3 regions of the Mesorhizobium sp. NZP2234 genome follow, and region 3 is predicted to be linked to each of the others. Evidence: predicted binding sites of a transcription regulator. Region 3 holds the regulator's gene; each other region holds the start of a gene.
What was found. Region 3 encodes LexA, which represses DNA repair genes until DNA is damaged. Its sites were predicted from a motif close to TGTTCNNNNTGTGTTCNG; they were not measured.
Positions count from the first base shown of each region.

Region 1 (6,124 bases), 3.0 Mb from region 3:
TTGGGCGCCTGCATCCTGTCCGGCTTCCTAGGCGGCGTGGTCCGGCGCGGGGCCTCGGTGAAAGGAATGATGGCGACGGCGCGTTCCGGCAGATGGCTTTCCACGGCGACCGGCTGCAGGACCGCGCCTTCGCCGAGCCGGGCGCGGATGCGGTCGGCGAACAGCGCGATGTCGGCGCCGTCGTCGGTCACGTCGCCCGTCAGGTCGGCCTGCGCCATGTCGAAGGCGGCGGCGGCCAGCACGGAGAGCCGCACCAGGTCGAAGCCATAGCCAGCATCGATACCTTGCTCGAGTGCCGCCAGCCTTTCATGGAACAGCTTCTGGATCAGCCGGGGATCGCGCATCGGCCGCGAGGTACCCAGAGCAATGCGGCTGACCGCGCCGTCGACGCGGAAGAGCAGCAGCGCCAGCGTCCGGGCGCCCTCGCCACGGCGCTCGAGATCGGTCTTCAAGGTCGTCGCCAGCAGGCCGACCAGGCGTTCGATGTCCTCGATCAGCGTGACGGGCTCGGCGAGATGGCGCTCGACCGAAAGCGGCGCGACGGGAAGACGCGGCGAGACCGCCTCGTCGAGACGGCCAAGCGCCTGGTCGAGGCGCAGCAGCAGGGCGGCGCCGAAGCGGCGGGCGAGCGGCGCGCGCGGTGCCGCCATGACGGCGCCCGCCGTGCGCAGGCCGACGCTCTCCAGGCTGGCGCGGGTTTCCGGCGCTATGCGCAATGCGGCGAGCGGCAAGGGTGCCAGCAGTGCTTCCTCCTCGCCCCCGGCGACGATGCGGTCGCCGCAAAAGCGTGCCGCCGCCCAGGCCGCTCCCGGCGTCGGGGCAAGGCCGGCGCGGACATCGAACCCCTGATGGAAGAAGCGCGACAGGATGTCGTCGAGCATGGCGCGTTCGCCGCCGAACAGATGGGTGCAGCCGGTGACGTCGAGGAACAGGCCGTCCGTCCCGTCCAGCGCCACCAGCGGGGTGTAGCGGTCGCACCAGTCGGCAAGGCCTTCGAGCAGGCGGCGGTCGGCTTCCGGATCGGCCTCGACGATGTCGATCGACGGATGCATGGCGCGCGCATCGGCAATGCCCATGTCGCGCTTCAGGTGCAGCGCCTCAGCCCGCTCGTCGAGGGCCGAAATGCGTTGCGCGTTGCCCTGGCGGTGGCTGACCACCAGTGGCGGATGATCCGACGACGGCCGGGAACGCCAGGACCGCCCCAGACGCTGCCGCAGGATCCTTTCGGCTGCCAAGTAGGGAAACCACAGCGACAGGATCCTTTGCCCGTTCCCGTTTTTCCTCGCCTCTTCTTTCGTCGAATGCGCGTTCATCGGGGTTCCACTCCAGTGTGAATTGTCCTGGCAAGGCCGTGCGGCTCTTGCCGATGGTAATGGTGAAGGCAGGGCGGCCGATCGAACCGGCGAGCGGCCCGGCGACCGTGGCGCGCGGCACGGCCGGCGCCGACGCGACGATGAGGCGGACGGGCGCCGCCGTCGGTTCTGGCTCGGCCGCCTGCCGCAGCAGGAACACCGGCCGGCCGGCGCTTGCCGCCCTTGCATGCAGCCGGCGCGTCGCGGTCAGGTCCAGCCGCTGCGGGTTGCCGCGAATTTCCAGGATGACGGCGGCGAGTGCCGTCATCCTGGCGGCCTCCTCGGCGACCCACAACGCATCGACGAGCCTGGGCGCCTCGGAAAACAGCAATTGCCCGGGTTCGATGCCGAACGCGGCATGCAGCCCCCTGGCATAGGGAAAGCCGGCCTCGCCAAAGATCTCCGATGTACCGATCCACAGCACCGGCAGCCCGTGTGCCTGCTTCAGGATCAGGCTGGTGAGCGACAGAGCGAAGCCCGCAACGGCTCCGGCATCACGGGTTTGCCCGCCATGGATTTCGCTCAAGGCGGCTTTCGGCAAGCCGCCGCTCAGGGCGGCATCGAGGCGCTCGACGCCGGTTGGCAGGAAGGCATCCGGCAAGGCCGCGGCAAGGCCGCGCCGGACGATCGTGAGGTCGGCACTGGACGTGACATCGGCGCTGGCGTCGGCATCAAGCGGCGCGCCAGCCGGCGCCTGCAGGCGCTCGGGCGGCGTTCCCTCGATTTTCGCGATCTGGCGGCGCAGGGCAAAAACAGTCTCCCGCGCCACGGCGCTCATCGCCATGACGGTCAGCTTCCACTCACAATTGTTCCTGTTATGTTCCTATAGATTCCAGAGGGCGATTGAAGAGTCAAGCAGAGTCACAAGGAATTTATTCCTCATCCCTGCGCGCCTCATCCCTGTAATTTGCCTCGACCGGTGCGAAAGCCTATATGCCGGGATCAAAGGACAAAGCATGGCCCGCATCTACAAGACCCGCACCTGGCACGGCGAACTTGCGCCCTCGATGGAGGAGCTGGAGTTCCTCGCGCTGGAGGCCTATGCCCATTTGCCGGAGGAGTTTCGCAAGCTGACCGGCGAGATCGTCATCCAGATCGCCGAGTTCCCGACCGACGAAATCATGGACGACCTGTCGCTGGAAACGCCGTTCGACCTGCTCGGCCTGTTCGAGGGACGCGGCATTGCCGAGCGCTGGAACCCGCAGACCGGCGAAGGCCCGAACCGCATCACGCTCTATCGCCGTGCCATGCTCGACTACTGGGCCGAAAACGAGGAAACGCTGGGCGACATCGTCACCCATGTGCTGATCCACGAGATCGGCCACCATTTCGGCCTGTCGGACGATGATATGGAGCGGATCGAGGAAGCGGCTGAATAGGCTCGAAGAGAGGAAGCCCTACCAGTCGCTGAGCTTGGTGTCCGGCCCGTATTCCTGGCCGTCGACATCCTTCACCACGGCCTGGCCGCAGCGCATGGTCTTGGCTTTCTTGTCATAGGCATAGGTCGGCGAGCCGAACAGGTGCCAGCCCTTGTTAAGCGCCGCCGTCACCTTGTGGCAGAAGCTGGCGTCGTCCGGGCCGGTCAGAAAGCGGTAGAGTTTCATTTTCTCAAGTCCTGTCGTGAATGAACTTGGCCGCGATCATGCGCCGATGGCGGCTGCCTTCGCCAGCAGTTTTTCGGCCTGCGCCAGGTGCAGCCGCTCGACCATTCTGCCATTCAGCGCGATCACGCCCTTGCCGCTGTTTTCGGCAAGGGCAAACGCGTCCTTAACCAGGCGCGCCTCGGTCAGCGCCGCCGGCGACGGCGCGAAGGCGCGGTTGGCCGCGTCGATCTGGGCCGGATGGATGAGGGTCTTGCCATCGAAGCCCATGGCCGCCGCTTCCGCGCACTCACGGGCAAAGGCGTCGAGGTCGCGAAAATCGTTGGCCACGCCGTCGAGCATGTCGAGACCGCCGGCGCGCGCGGCCAGCACCATCTGCATCAGCCACGGCACGAGGTAACGCCGGTCCGGCGTCGCCAGCACGCCGGTGTCCTTGGCCAGGTCATTCGTTCCGGCAACGAAACAATTGAGCCGTGAGGCCGGATCGCGGCCAAGCTCGGCGATCGCGCCGATGTTGAGCATGGCCTTGGGCGTCTCGATCATCGCCCACAGCTTCACGCTGTCGGGGGCAAAATTGTCATCGAGCACGTCGCCGACCTCAAGGATATCGCGCGGTGTGGCGACCTTGGACAACAGGATGCCGTCGGGCTCGAATCTTGCCGCGGCCAGCAGGTCGTCGGCGCCCCATTCGCTGGCCAGCGCGTTGACGCGCACCACCATCTCGCAGCGTCTAGCGGGGCGATTGGCGAAAATTCCGGCCAGCTTGTCGCGAGCGGCGATCTTGTCGGCCGGGGCGACGGCATCCTCGAGGTCGATGATGACGGCGTCGCAGGATAGCTGCGCGATCTTGGCCAGTGCCTTGTCGTTAGAGGCCGGGACATAGAGCACCGAGCGGCGCGGGCGGTAGGGTTCGGTTGTCATGCTCGATCTATGCCGTCTGTGGGCGGGTGAGGCAAGCGTCCGACCGGTACCTGACACGAGCCAACCGCGAAAGCTTGCGCTCCCTTGCCTTCCGTTCTCTGCAGCTGTTGCGGAAGCGGTCTTTCCTCTCCCCCGTCGATCGGGGAAGAGGTGTCGAGCGAAGCTCGACGGAGTGGGGGTCGATCCTTGGGTGCTAGGCGAGGCGATGCTTGCGCCTAGCGCCCTTCCTATGTCCGTTCGCGGCGTTTGCCAGGTGGTTCCCCCACTCCGTCTCGGCTTCGCCGAGCCACCTCTCCCCCTCCGGAGGGAGAGGAAAGAGCCCTGCACGAAAACTGCACAGGCCTGCGGAAAAGCTCCTCGAATCCGCCGCATCGCTTCCCCACCGGCCTGCGAGACGGGGGGCATGCACAAGCGAGCAAAAACCTGGTCCTTGCCCTACCGGCTGCGCAGCGACGGCTGGTGGCTGGCCGATCCGCCGCGCGCCAATCCCGCGGCGATCCTCATTCCCTTTGTCCGCAAGAGCCCGCCGCCAATGCGGCCGGATGCGATCAGGCCAGATGCCATCAGGCCAGATGCCATTAGGAAGGTCAGCTCATGACATCGTTCTTCACAGCGGCACCAAGCTATTGCAGCCGCTTCGGCGTTGCCGTGCTGCTGGTCGTGCTGGCGGATTTTCTCTTCTATGGCCAGCCCGCCGGCATCACGGTTTTCTTGTTCGCCCTCCTGATCGCCGCCGCGGTCGTGGCGGTGCATCCCGCGGCCTTCAGCGACGGCAGGGTCTGGCTCAAGTCCGCCGCCTTGCTTGTCGCGTTGCTTCCGCTCGCTGAAAACGTCAGCGCCCTGTCGGTAGCGATCGCGCTGGCGGCCCAGGTCGTGTTCGCGCTTTCGCTGAGCGGCCGCTTGCGACACCGCGCCGCCCGCATTGCCGGCCAGATCGTACTGTTCTGGCTGGCGGCACCGTTCCGGTTCGCCAATGACTTCATCCGCTGGCGCAAGGCCGCGCGCCGGTTCGGCGGGCGCCGCATCCGGCTGGCGGCGATCGCGGTCTGGGTGATGCCGCTGACGCTGGGCGCTGTCTTCCTGGCGCTGTTCGGCGCCGCCAACCCGGTCATCGACCACTGGCTGTCGCTGATCGACCTGATGAAGCTGCTCGATCTCATCCAGCTGGCCCGGATTGCCTTCTGGCTGTTCGTGCTCGCCGGCGTCTGGGCTTTCCTGCGGCCACGCCTGCCGCGATTCCGGCGGCGCACCCCTCGGCCGAACCATCCCCGTGCCGATGCCCAACCGGCAGCCGTCCCGGACAGGCACGTCGTCGAGGACATGGTGTTCGGCAAGGCAGCCATCCTGCGCGCGCTCGTCGTCTTCAACATCCTGTTCGCGCTGCAGACCGGGCTCGACGCCACCTATCTGTGGGGCGGGGCAGCGCTTCCCGACGGGTTGAGCTACGCCGCCTATGCGCATCGCGGCGCCTATCCCCTGATCGTCACGGCGCTGCTTGCAGCCGGTTTTGTCCTGGCGGCGCTCAGGCCCGGCAGCGAGACCTCAGGGGATCCCGTCATCCGCCGGCTGGTCTATGTCTGGGTGGCGCAGAACATCATGCTGGTCATCTCGTCGATCCTGCGGCTCGACCTCTATGTCGGCATCTACGCGCTGACCTACTGGCGCATCGCCGCCTTCGTCTGGATGGTGCTGGTGGCGGCGGGCCTTGTGCTCATCATCGCCCGCATCGCGCTTGGAAAATCCAATGAATGGCTCTTGTCCGCCAATCTTCTGACGTTATCGGCGATGCTCTATGCCTGCTGCTTCATCAACTTCGCGGCCGCGATCGCCAACTACAATGTCGACCATTCCTTCGAAATGACCGGCCAGGGCATTCCCCTCGACGCCTGGTATCTGCGCTCGCTCGGTCCGGGCGCGTTTGCGGCGCTCGATCGTTTCTTCGATCATCAGGGCAAAACGCCTGCCGCGGGCGCTGTCCGCGAACTTGAAGGATTGCGGACCAGTGACGAAGACTGGTATCGCACCGTCCAGCAGAACTGGCGTGCCTGGAGCTTTCGCGACTGGCGCCTGCTTCGATATCTCGACAGCAAGGGGTCGCTCGTGCTTCCTCAGCCTCCGCAACCTTCCTTGCCGGGCCGCTGATCAATGCCGCATCACATCCTCGTCGCCGACGATGATCCGCATATCCGCGAAGTGATCTGCTTCGCGCTGGAAAAGGCCGGCATGAAGACTTCAGCCGTTTCCGATGGC
Region 1 covers NZ_CP033364.1:1,056,396-1,062,519, forward strand. Annotated here, with positions in the region: gene EB230_RS05015 (DUF6504 family protein) at 1-1,157, opposite strand, end outside; gene EB230_RS32545 (hypothetical protein) at 1,099-2,136, opposite strand; gene EB230_RS05020 (metallopeptidase family protein) at 2,309-2,731, shown strand; gene EB230_RS05025 (DUF1737 domain-containing protein) at 2,750-2,956, opposite strand; gene EB230_RS05030 (CoA ester lyase) at 2,993-3,874, opposite strand; gene EB230_RS05035 (hypothetical protein) at 4,278-4,472, shown strand; gene EB230_RS05040 (DUF4173 domain-containing protein) at 4,469-6,016, shown strand; gene EB230_RS05045 (response regulator transcription factor) at 6,020-6,124, shown strand, end outside.
Region 1: EB230_RS05020 (metallopeptidase family protein) is a predicted target of LexA. The motif match lies at 2,160-2,177, and genes of this name have one in related genera.

Region 2 (6,124 bases), 950 kb from region 3:
CTGCGGATCCGACGGGAAGACGAACATGGTGCCTTCGCCAGCCGGGCCAGCAACCTGCCAGAATTCCGGCGAGGCGATCGAATCCGGCATGATCAGCTGGAACTTAAGGTTCTGTTCGGCCGACTGGCGCAGGATCAGGCCGGCTTCAGGATGGTAGCCGCCGAAATAGACGACGTCGGCCTTGAGATCCTTGAGCTTGGTGACAAGCGCGGAATAGTCCTTCTCGCCGGGATTGATGGCGTCGTAGTAGACTTCCTTCAGGCCACCGGTGTTCATGGTTGCCCTGACAGCGTCAGCCACGCCCTGGCCATAGGCGCTCTTGTCGTGCAGGATGACGACGTTCTTGCCGGCATACTTCTTGGCGATCCACGGGCCGATGAAGGCGCCCTGTGCATCGTCACGCGTATAGAGGCGCATGATCGTCGGCCAGCCGGCCTTGGCGGCCGCGTCGGTCAGCACCGGGTTCGAGGAAGCCGGGCTCATCATCAGCGCGCCGGCTTCGGCATAGACGGCCGAAGCCGGAATGCTCGAGCCCGAGCAGGCATGCCCATCGATGAACTTGACGCCGTTGGCGACGATGCGGTTGGCGACCGACACTGCCTGTTTGGGATCGCACTGGTCATCCTCGATGTCGAGCTTGATCATCGAACCGTTGACGCCGCCCGCCGCATTGATGGCATCGGCGGCGGCCTTTGCGCCCTGCTTGAACTGATCGCCAATGGTTGCGAGCTGTCCCGTCATCGGGCCGACCACCGAAACGGTGATGTCGTCGGCGAATGCGACCGGCGCACTCATCATCAGGCCGAAAATGGCCGCGCTCAAAATACTCATTTTTTTCATTGCAATAGAACTCCTCCACTCACGCGCGGCCGCCCCGGCCGCGCTTCTTCCAGAGAGGCGGGACAATTTCATCCTTCATCGGGCCTGTCTAGGCGCATTGACGCCGCTCGATTGGGCCTGGGAGGCCTCATCCACGCAAAAAAGCCACGCCAGCCTTGTTCCGGCCGGTCATGGCTTTTTTGCCTGTCGGGCTGTTTCCCCAGCGCCCCCACGCCGCGAACCCCAACTTGGCCGTCCCTGTCTTTCCTGTTGACCATGATCTTGTCCGAAAACCGGATTCCGCTTTCCGGGATCATGGTCAGTCGTACGGCTTGACCTATTCGCCTGCCGCATTCTTGTTGTTGGCCTGTGGCCTGGCCGTCTGCGCAGCCTTGTCCCTGTTGTGGCCCGACCGTCTTTGAGCGATCTGGACCCGAGCTTTCCGTCTGTCGGAAACCTAGTGCATGGTCATCCATTCGCGGGCTTCGCGCAGCGCCTTGGCAATCTCGACCTTCGACATCGCCGCCGACAGTTCCGAGCGCAGTTCCGCGGCGCGGGCCGAACCCTTGATGGCAGCGATGTTGAACCATTTGTGGGCGGCAACGACGTCGGTCTCGCAGTCGCGGCCGGTCGCATACATCATGCCCAGTTCGAAAAGGATGTCGGCCTGGGCAGTTGCCCCCATGGCGCCGAAACCTGCTTCAAGCATTTCAAAACGTGCCATTTTAGTCCCCTGTCTGGCTCCCGAGAGCTGCCTCCGTTTGTCTTGTCCGGGCCGCTCTTTCGATGCTTTCGAGAATGCCGGTCAGGCTTGAATCCGTCGTTAAATGGCGTGCTTAATTTGAGGAAAACAAAGCTAAAACAAGAGGTAAACGCGGAAATTCGTTAAGGATACGAAGCCAGTGTTTCAGCCGATTTTCGCTAAATTTGACGAAAATTTTCCAGGCTTGAATCAACACTCCGCTAACCACGGGAAACAAACACGATGCGCAGGTCGTTTTCATTTCCTCCGCGACGAGGCGAATTCAGGCGCCTTCAGAATCCCAAAGTCTTCCGCTGCGGCACCGCTTTTGTTTTGGCGGGAGCTGGATTAGCTTACGTTTGCGTAAGCGGCACACCGGCGAGGCGGAGCATCCGGCCGGCCATCCAAAGGGAGGAAGAGATGTTTCGAAAAGTGAGCCTGGCCCTTGCAGCCACAGTGATCATGGTGGGAACGGCGTGGGCCGATCCGATCGAGGGCAACTGGAAGACGCAAGCCGGCGACACCGCGGCCATTTCAGGCAGTGGCTCGTTTTCGATCACGCTCAAGTCGGGCAAATATGCCGGCAAGACCATCGGCTCGCTCAAGGCGGCGGGCGACAACAAATATGCCGGCAGCATCACCGACCCGGCAAACGACAAGACCTATTCGGGCAAGGCGACATTGTCGGGCACCTCGCTCAAGATGAGCGGTTGCGTGCTCGGCGGCCTGATCTGCAAGAGCCAGACCTGGCACAAGCTCTGATCGACCATATCCTTGCGACATGATGACGGGGCCTGGCGGGCCCCGTTTTCGTTTCATCGCCAGCCAAGCACCGGTGCTATTGCCCTGCCGCCGATGGCCATATCAGGCCGGCGGCGACCGGATCAGATCGTCAATCATTTTGAACCGCAGATGAACGTCGGCATCAGAGCCGGTTCAGAGGCGTTGGCGCATTCTCCCGCGTGTTGAAGGAGACACCACCCGATGCTTGCTCGCCGCTTCACCATCGTCTGCCTGCTGATGAGCCTGTTTGGAATGTTCTTCGCCATCCTCGTCGCCGAAGCGGGCCGTTCCCCTCGCTCCTGGGACGAAGCCAGTTCCAGGACATGCCGCTTCGCCTGCCCCACCCACCTTCGCAACTGAACCAAAGAAACCAGACCTCGAAAAGAAAAGCTCAGACATCATGAACCGCATCGCCGCCAACGCTCTCAAGACCCTTCGGCTTCTGCCGCGGGCGGCGCTTATCCTGATGGTCCTGGCCGCTCCGGTCCTGGCCGTGCCGATGATGCGCGCCGATGCCGGCTCGACGATCGAGGCTCCGGCCCTGAAGAAGTCTGGCGTCGGCTTCGTGCTGCTGGTCAGTCTGCAGCGGGGATAAAGAAAAACGGCGCTTTGTGCGCCTTCGACGGCGACACCCCTCCCAACCGCTCGTCCGAGTCTCTATATTGAGCCATGGAAAAGCGAATCTACCCTCAAGCCATCGAATCTGTCGTCATGCCGGAGCCTTTTGGCCGGCAAAGCTTCGACAATGCCGCCAAAGCGGTCGCGGCACTGCAACTGCTTTATGACCGCAACACCAAGTTCCTGCGCGATTCCTTCGCCGCCCTGGCCGCCGGCGGCGACAGCAGCAAGCGCTACCGCGCCTTCTATCCCGAGATCGGCGTCACCACGAGTTCGTTCACCCAGGTCGACTCGCGCCAAGCCTACGGCCACATGCCGACGCCCGGCCATTTCGCCACCACGATCACACAGCCGCACTTGTTCGAGAACTACCTGATCGAACAATTGCGCCTGATCATGCGCAACCATGGCGTGGCAGTCACGGTTTCGGAATCGACCACTCCCATCCCACTGCATTTCGCCTTCCTGGAGGGAACTTACGTCGACGGCGCCGCCGCGGAGCGCATCAAGCGGCCGATCCGCGACCTGTTCGACGTGCCAGATCTCGACGGCACCGACGATCAGATCGCCAACGGCACGTTCGAAGTGGCCTTCGGCGAACCAAGACCGCTAGCCCCATTCACGGCGCAGCGTATCGACTACTCGCTGCACCGTATGACGCACTACACGGCGACCAGCCCGCAACATTTCCAGAATTTCGTGCTGTTCACCAACTACCAGTTCTACATCGACGAGTTCGGCGCCCGCGCACGCGACCTGATGGAGAAGGGCGGCGGCGGTTATGTGGAATTCGTCGAACCCGGCAATGTCGTGACCAAGGCCGGACAAAGCGCGCCGAGCGAAGGCGTTGGACCACAGCGTCTCCCGCAGATGCCGGCCTATCACCTGAAAAAGGCGAACCATGGCGGCATCACCATGGTCAACATCGGTGTTGGCCCTTCAAACGCCAAGACGATCACCGACCATATTGCCGTGCTGAGGCCGCATGCCTGGGTAATGCTTGGCCATTGCGCCGGGCTGCGCAACACCCAGGCGCTCGGCGACTACGTGCTGGCGCACGCCTATGTGCGCGAGGACCACGTGCTTGACGACGATCTTCCGGTCTGGGTGCCGATCCCGCCGCTGGCCGAGATCCAGGTGGCTCTGCAGGAGGCGGTTGCCGAAGTCACCGGCCTGTCCGGCTACGATCTGAAGCGCATCATGCGCACCGGCACGGTCGCCACCATCGACAACCGCAACTGGGAACTGCGCGACCAGCGCGGACCTGTGCAGCGCCTGTCGCAGTCGCGTGCCATCGCGCTCGACATGGAATCGGCGACGATCGCCGCCAATGGCTTCCGCTTCCGCGTGCCCTACGGCACGCTTTTGTGCGTGTCCGACAAGCCACTGCATGGCGAGTTGAAACTGCCTGGCATGGCGACCGAGTTCTACAAGCGGCAGGTGGCGCAACACCTGACCATCGGCATCAGGGCGATGGAGAAGCTGGCCGAGATGCCGATGGAGCGGCTGCATTCGCGCAAGCTCCGCAGCTTTTCGGAGACAGCGTTCCAGTAGGTGGCCGCAACGCCTCGGCGAGGCAATTCGTCGTCTTGCTCAGGCCGCAATTGGGCCGCTAAGCAGATCGAACGGATCGTCGGGCGGCATTCAGCAGACACGACCTTAATGACAACAGGCGCGCGCTTGAAAATGACGGCTGGGTTGGCATTCCTGGCGATGACGGCACTGTCGGCAGCGCTGTTGGCCGGGTTCTTCGGCACGCTGCACCCCGCTTTCGATTCGTTCTCGCATTTCCGCACTCACCTCAGCGTGCTCATGGCGCTTCTGGCACTGCCGCTGCTCGCCAGTTCGTTTCGGCTGCAAGCGGCAGCGGGGCTGCTCTTTGCCATCGCCTGCCTGGCCACGACGGCAAGCGCCCTGCCGAGGCTTTGGCCGCAGCCCGCGGTTGCCAAGCCCGCCGATCAGGCCGTCTACAGCCTGCTGCAGATGAATCTGCGCTTCAACAACCCGACACCGAAGAAAGTGCTCTCCCTGATCGGCCGCACCAATCCGGACGTGATCACCCTCGACGAAGTGTCCGGCATGTGGACGACCGAGCTTGGCTACATCACCAGCGCCTATCCCTACCGTATCCTCTGCCCTTACCCGAACGGCATGTTCGGGGTGGCTTTGCTGTCGCGCCGGCCGTTTGCCGCCGACACCGCACCGCGCTGCGAGCCGCGCGGCGCGATGGCGACCGCCACCATCGACTTCGGCGGGATCGGGGTCGATGTCGCCGCGATCCATTTGAGCTGGCCGTGGCCGAAGGAGCAGTACTGGCAGATTGGCGAACTGGCGGAACCGCTGGCCGGGCTCGGCGAGACCGCGATCATGGCCGGCGATTGCAACGCCGTGCCGTGGAGCGCGGCGGTGCGGCGGGTCGCGGCTCTCGGCAGGCTGACCGTCATGCCGTCGGCCGGACCGACCTGGATCCACCGGACACTGCCCGATTTCCTGCGCCGCTATGCAGGCCTGCCCATCGACCAGGTGTTCAGCAAGGGCGGCCTGACGATCCTGTCTTCGACGCGGCTGGAGGATACCGGCTCCGACCACCTGCCGGTGCTGGTCGAGTTCACGTTAAGGCCTGGCGACAAGCAGCCTGAAAATGATCACGCCACGGCGCTCGCGGCGAACGGGTCTCAAAGCAAGCCGCGGGGCTGATCCCGTCATCCCGAGCGAAGCAGAACGGCACCAGTGCTCCCGGTGCGCATCAATCAAGCTTGGTCAGCGCGTCGACAAGATGCTCGACATGGCCGCCGCCCCGATGTTCGCGGGCATCGAAAGCGTTCTGCTTGGCTTCGTATTCGGCATAGGTGGCGTTGATGCGCCGCCTCGCCTCAAGGTGTGTGCCCGTGCAGAACCAGTTGTCCCGGCGCTCCAGGCCGGCAAGCGCGGTCTCGGTGGCCCTCATCATCCGCATCGCGATGCGGCCATGCGTGTGCTCGTGCCTGCGGACGCCAGCCATGAACCCGTCCCAGCGCTTGCGCAGCCCGGGGCTTGCCGGCGATAGCCGTCGCGGGAAGGTGTAGGTCAGGTCGAGCTTGCCGTTGGCCTGCCGCAGACGACAGGTCCCGTCCTGGCGGCTGATATCGAGATCCCAATGCACCGTGTAGCCGGTTTCGGCGA
Region 2 covers NZ_CP033364.1:5,035,294-5,041,417, forward strand. Annotated here, with positions in the region: gene EB230_RS24980 (branched-chain amino acid ABC transporter substrate-binding protein) at 1-840, opposite strand, end outside; gene EB230_RS24985 (sel1 repeat family protein) at 1,277-1,543, opposite strand; gene EB230_RS24990 (DUF2147 domain-containing protein) at 1,982-2,323, shown strand; gene EB230_RS24995 (hypothetical protein) at 2,546-2,704, shown strand; gene EB230_RS25000 (hypothetical protein) at 2,745-2,939, shown strand; gene EB230_RS25005 (AMP nucleosidase) at 3,056-4,516, shown strand; gene EB230_RS25010 (endonuclease/exonuclease/phosphatase family protein) at 4,649-5,659, shown strand; gene EB230_RS25015 (DUF922 domain-containing protein) at 5,709-6,124, opposite strand, start outside.
Region 2: EB230_RS24985 (sel1 repeat family protein) is a predicted target of LexA. The motif match lies at 1,666-1,683, and genes of this name have one in related genera.

Region 3 (6,124 bases):
GCCGACATTGCGGGCGGCGGCCGGCCTCAAGCATGGCTATGGCGAGGCAATGGACGCCCTGCGCGAGGCGATCGCGATCGAGCATCACACCGCGATCATGGAAGCGGCCCTCGATCGCGATGTCGAGCGGGCGAAAGCGCTGATGACGGCGCATATCGGCTACACGCTGCATGTCTACGTTCACAGCGAGGACAGCGGCGCGAACAATTATACCGCACGCGCCGGCAGCCTGAAGGCAATTTCGGGATGACTTCAGCGTTCTTGCTCTTGAGGCATGATCGTTGGCGTTTTGATTTCGTTTCGTTCCGCCAGGAATGGATCGACCAGCGACGCAAATCCAGCCTCTGGACGCCGTTGAGAAACCGATGCCAAGGTCCATCAAGAGGTAGGCCACAGGCGATTAACCAAAATGATTTCAATGCCCGCGTTGGCGGCGAAGGCGGTCGATCGCTGCGCACTGCCGGCGGCGGATAATTTCAGATGTCTTAACAAGTTCACTAAACTTTAAACAGTTGCGGAACACAACTGGAACAGATAGTGTTTGTTCTGGGTTTGTTTTTCGATTCCGATTCACACCCTTCGTTCAATGCCTGGGGGGCGCCATGCTGACGCGCAAGCAACATGAACTTCTGATGTTCATTCATGAACGGCTGAAGGAAAGCGGTATCCCACCCTCCTTTGACGAGATGAAGGAAGCGCTCGATCTCGCCTCCAAGTCAGGGATCCATCGCCTGATCACGGCGCTCGAGGAACGCGGCTTCATCCGCCGGCTGCCCAACCGGGCGCGGGCATTGGAAGTGCTGCGGCTGCCGGATTCGATCGCGCCAGGCCTCAACGCGGCAAAGAAATTCTCGCCTAGCGTCATTCAAGGCAGTCTTGGTCAGGGCGGCGTTGGCCGCCAGATCAAGCCGGCGCCGTCACGCTTGCCCTTTGCCGGGAATGACGACGACGCGGTCGCCGCCGTGTCGATCCCGGTGATGGGCCGTATCGCCGCCGGTGTGCCGATCGATGCCATCCAGCATCAGACGCATTCGATCTCGGTGCCGCCGGACATGATCATGGGTGGCGAACACTATGCGCTGGAGGTCAAGGGCGATTCGATGATCGAGGCCGGCATCTTCGATGGCGACACGGTCATTATCCGCAACGCCGATACGGCGAGCCCGGGCGAGATCGTCGTGGCGCTGGTAGACGAGGAGGAAGCGACCTTGAAGCGATTCCGCCGCAAGGGCGCTTCGATTGCCCTTGAAGCCGCCAACCCGGCCTACGAGACGCGAATTTTCGGGCCGGACAGGGTCAAGGTGCAAGGCAAGCTGGTCGGGCTGATCAGGCGCTACTGAGCAGGAGCGGCCGGCGTTTCGGGTTTTTGATAGGGCGGCAGTCCCCTCGCCTCGCGCGAAAACTTTCGTTGCGCGTGCCAGGGTCGATACGGTCCGTCCACGGCGAAGCTGATGATTGGCGGACTGGTCGCCGATTGGCGGTCGAAGAAGACGGCGGCACTGCCCTTGCGTGCAAGTTGCCGTTTGGTGACGACGAGAACCAGCGGGTTGTGGCAGGCATCGTAGCCCGTCGCGTCATTGACAACGATCAGGTCGGCGAAGCCGCAGGCCTTCCAGGTAGCCTTGCGGTCTTCGACATGCGCGATGATCGCGCCAGACGGATGCCGGGCGAGACAGATGCCCTCCGTGCAATAAAACGGCGCCCCTGGCGGCAGATTGACGGCATCGGCAATATCGAATTGTCCCTCTGCCTTGTTGAACATCTCCGGTGCGACAATTGTTTCGGAGACCAGCGCGCGTTTCCAATTGTCGACGGTGAATTCGTTCGGGCGAGCCCGGCTGACCGCGAGTTCGCCACCGCCGATCGGCACCGCGACCAGGCGCGCGTCTTCCGAGATCAGCACATCCGGCGTGCGCGTATCCGACACCGTCAACAGGCCGGCGAGCGCGAATGGCACTGCCGCGAGCCGCAGCCATGTCGTCGCCATCGTTGCGATGACCAGTGCGATCGTCACCAGCAGCACCGAGTGCTGTGAAATCAGCCCGATCGCATCGACGGGGGAGCGTTCCGATATCCACGCCGATATGGCGATCATGGCCGTCAGCCCCTTGCCCATCACGTAGAGAAAGGGACCATCGGCACCAAAGGGCATCGCAAGAGAACTGAGAACAGCGAAAGGCATGACAATCAGAGAAACGATCGGCATGACGGCGAGATTGGCGAACAGGCTGAGCGGTGACACACGCTGGAAATGCCAGATGGCAAACAGCGCCGTGGCGCAGCCGGCAGTGATGGAGGTCATCGCCAACCCGCCCGTCGCCAGCAGGAATTTTCGCGTGAGAAAGCCCGGCAGGGACCGCTTTGGCGGCGGCGGTCTTGCCTTTCCCGCACGGTGATCCGCCCAGCCGGCATAGGCGCCGACCAGCGCGGCGGTCGCGGCGAAAGACATCTGGAAACTTGGACCGACCACCTCGTGCGGCGACACCACGATGACGGCGATTGCCGAGATGGCGAGGTTGCGCATGGTCAGCGCGGCGCGATCGAACAATACGGCAATCAACATTACCGCCAGCATGATGAAGCTGCGCTCGGCGGCAACGACCACGCCTGAGATGATGAGGTAGGCGGCGATCGACAACAGTGCCACGGCGGCCGCGTATTTCTTCACCGACCGACGCGCGGAAAAATCCGGGAACAGCGCGAAGGCACCGCGCAACAGCCCCATGATGGTGCCGGCGACCAGCGCCATATGCAGTCCGGAAATGGAGATGATGTGATAGATGCCGGTGCGCCGCATTGATTCGTTGATTTCATCGGGAATGCCGGCGCGCACGCCAACGATCAGCGCTGCCGCGATCTCGCCTTCGGCGCCGCCAACAACGCCCCTGATGTGGTCGGCGATGGCTTCGCGCGCATTTTCTATCCCTGAAAACAGGCGGGCCGACAGGGGCATCTCATTGTCGTCGGCGGAGATGATTCTTGGATTGCCAAGGAAGAAGCCGCTGCCACCGATGCCGGCAAAGTAGCTGTCGAACGAGAAATCGTAGCTGTCCGGCCGCACCGGACCTGTCGGCGGCAGCAGCTTCGCATAGCCCGATATCAGCGAGCCGGCTATCATGTCGTCAGGTATCTTGCGCGCCGAGAGCCGGACCCTTTCCGGCGCGTAACGCAGTTTTGGCCGGGCCGTCGACGTCACATCTATGGTCAATCGGATGCGGCCGGTCTCCATGCGGTCGAGCGAGACGACACGGCCGGTCACTTGCGTCGAGATTTCCGAACCCAGCATCCGGGTGCCAGCCCGCCAGGTCTCGACCTTGGCGGCAAGCAGGCCCAACGCGCACAACAATGCCGCCATGAAGGCCAGATGGGTTCTCGGCCAGGAGCGCGAGACAAGCGCACAGATCGCCATCAGCACGACGATCGCCACAGGCTTTGCAAAGTCAGGCTCCGCCGCCAGCGCGTAATAGCCGATCGCACCAGCGGCCAGGCAGACCGGCACCAGCAGGAAGGCGATGCCTCGGTCAAGTTCCAGCTCCGCTGCCGTCGTCACACCGTGGCGCAGGCGAGGCAAGGAGGCCTGGCCAATTTGCCGCCCGATACGCGCAATCCTGCCAGTGGCGGGCGGAATTTGTGCTGGGGTACCCGCTGGCAAAGGTTGGCTGCCGGAGCCGGGAACGAGAGGAGATGGCGGCAGCGAGGCCGGCGGCGGGATCGCAAACAGGGAGCGTTCGCTGACGCCAACCACAGCGTCCTCGCCCTGATCCGAGCCCCGGCCACGTCCAGCCATCGGGTCTGCCCCTTGCACCCCTGACGCCCTATGCTACATGAACGCGCGACGCGCGAAAGTCCGCGCCGCCGCGCCCCGCTTCAGATGGTTTCCGAGAGTTTCATGTCCGACAAGGTCGTCACCCGTTTTGCCCCCTCGCCCACCGGTTACCTGCATATCGGAGGCGCGCGCACGGCACTGTTCAACTGGCTCTATGCCAAACATACCGCCGGCACGATGCTGCTGCGCATCGAGGACACCGATCGCGAGCGTTCGACCGATGCCGCGACGGCCGCCATCCTGGACGGCCTCACCTGGCTCGGTCTTGGCTGGGACGGCGATGCGGTTTCGCAATTCGAGCGCGCCCCGCGCCACCGCGAGGTCGCGGAGGAGCTCGTGCGCATGGGCAAGGCCTATTACAGCTACGAGACGCCTGCCGAACTGGAGGCGATGCGCGAGGCGGCTCGCGCCAAGGGTCTGCCGCCGCGCTACAATGGCCAGTGGCGCGATCGCGATCCGTCCGAGGCGCCAGCCGGCGTCAAGGGCGCAATCCGCATCAAGGCGCCGACCGAGGGCGAGACGATCGTCCAGGATCGCGTCCAGGGCGAGGTGCGCTTCCCCAACAAGGATCTCGACGACTTCATCATCCTGCGTTCGGACGGCAACCCCACCTACATGCATGCCGTCGTCGTCGACGACCACGACATGGGTGTCACGCACATCATCCGCGGCGACGACCACCTGACGAATGCCGCCCGCCAGACGGTGATCTACAATGCCATGGGTTGGGACGTGCCGTCGATGTCGCATATCCCGCTGATCCACGGCGCCGACGGCGCCAAGCTTTCGAAGCGTCACGGCGCGCTCGGCGTCGAGGCCTATCGGGCCATGGGCTACCTGCCGGAGGCGCTGCTCAACTACCTGGCGCGCCTGGGCTGGAGCCACGGCGACGACGAGATCATGTCGATCAAGGACATGATCTCCTGGTTCGACATTGGCGACGTCAACAAGGGCGCGGCCCGCTTCGATTTCGCCAAGCTGGAAGCGATCAATGGCGCGCATATGCGCCGCATGGCCGATGCCGAACTGTTCGACATCTTCATCGCCACCCTGCCCTATCTCGAGGGCGGCCCGGCGATGGCCGCGCGCCTTGACGACACGAAGAAGGCGCAGTTGCTGGCAGCCCTTCCGGGGCTGAAGGAGCGTGCCAAGACGCTGGTCGAGCTTGTCGATGGCGCGGCCTTCCTGTTCGCCACGCGCCCGCTGCCGCTCGACGACAAGGCCACGCTCTTGCTCAACGACGAAGCGCGCAAGATCCTGCGTGGCGCTCACGAAGCTTTGAACGCGGTTTCGGGCGACTGGACGGCTGCCGCGGCGGAGGCCGCGATCCGCGATTATGCGCTGGCCGGCGGCCACAAGCTTGGCGCCGTAGCCCAGCCCCTGCGGGCCGCGCTGACTGGCAAAAGCACCTCGCCGGGTGTGTTCGACGTGCTTGCCGTGCTTGGGCGCGAGGAGAGCCTGGCGCGCATAGCGGATCAAATCGATTAGGAGCAAACTGGCCCAAGAAGATTGGCATTGAAAGGCGCGTTTCGCAGTGCAACATTAGGTCTTGGCCCAATCTGGCACGCACCTCCTAAAATGCGGTGGCGAATACGCGCATTGCGGTGATTTCGACGTGTCGCTCTGCAGAAATTTGCCTTTGCCGGCATGAGGAAACAAGAAGGAGTTTGCAATGACCGAAGCTGCGAAAAAACTGGATGTGGGCGGCAAGAACCAAGAAGCTACGGCAACGCTTGAATTCGCCGGCAAGACCCATGAATTCAAGGTGCGAAGCGGCTCCGTCGGGCCTGACGTCATCGACATCGCTTCGCTCTACAGCACCACCGGCGCGTTCACCTACGACCCCGGTTTCACCTCGACCGCAAGCTGCGAGTCCGAAATCACCTTCATCGACGGCGATGCCGGCATCCTCTTGCATCGTGGCTATCCGATCGACCAGTTGGCTGAACACGGCGACTTCCTCGAAGTCTGCTATCTCCTGCTCTACGGTGAACTGCCGACCAAGGCGCAGAAGGACGATTTCGATTACCGCGTAACGCGCCACACCATGGTGCACGAGCAGATGTCGCGCTTCTTCACCGGCTTTCGCCGCGATGCGCACCCGATGGCGGTGATGTGCGGCGTGGTCGGCGCGCTGTCGGCCTTCTATCACGACTCCACCGACATCTCCGACCCGTACCAGCGCATGGTCGCTTCCATGCGGCTGATCGCCAAGATGCCGACGATCGCGGCCATGGCCTACAAGTACCACATCGGCCAGCCCTTTATTTACCCGAAGAACGATCTCGGTTTCGCGGC
Region 3 covers NZ_CP033364.1:4,081,523-4,087,646, reverse strand. Annotated here, with positions in the region: gene EB230_RS20135 (GntR family transcriptional regulator) at 1-250, shown strand, start outside; gene lexA (transcriptional repressor LexA) at 603-1,340, shown strand; gene EB230_RS20125 (ComEC/Rec2 family competence protein) at 1,334-3,787, opposite strand; gene gltX (glutamate--tRNA ligase) at 3,890-5,314, shown strand; gene gltA (citrate synthase) at 5,499-6,124, shown strand, end outside.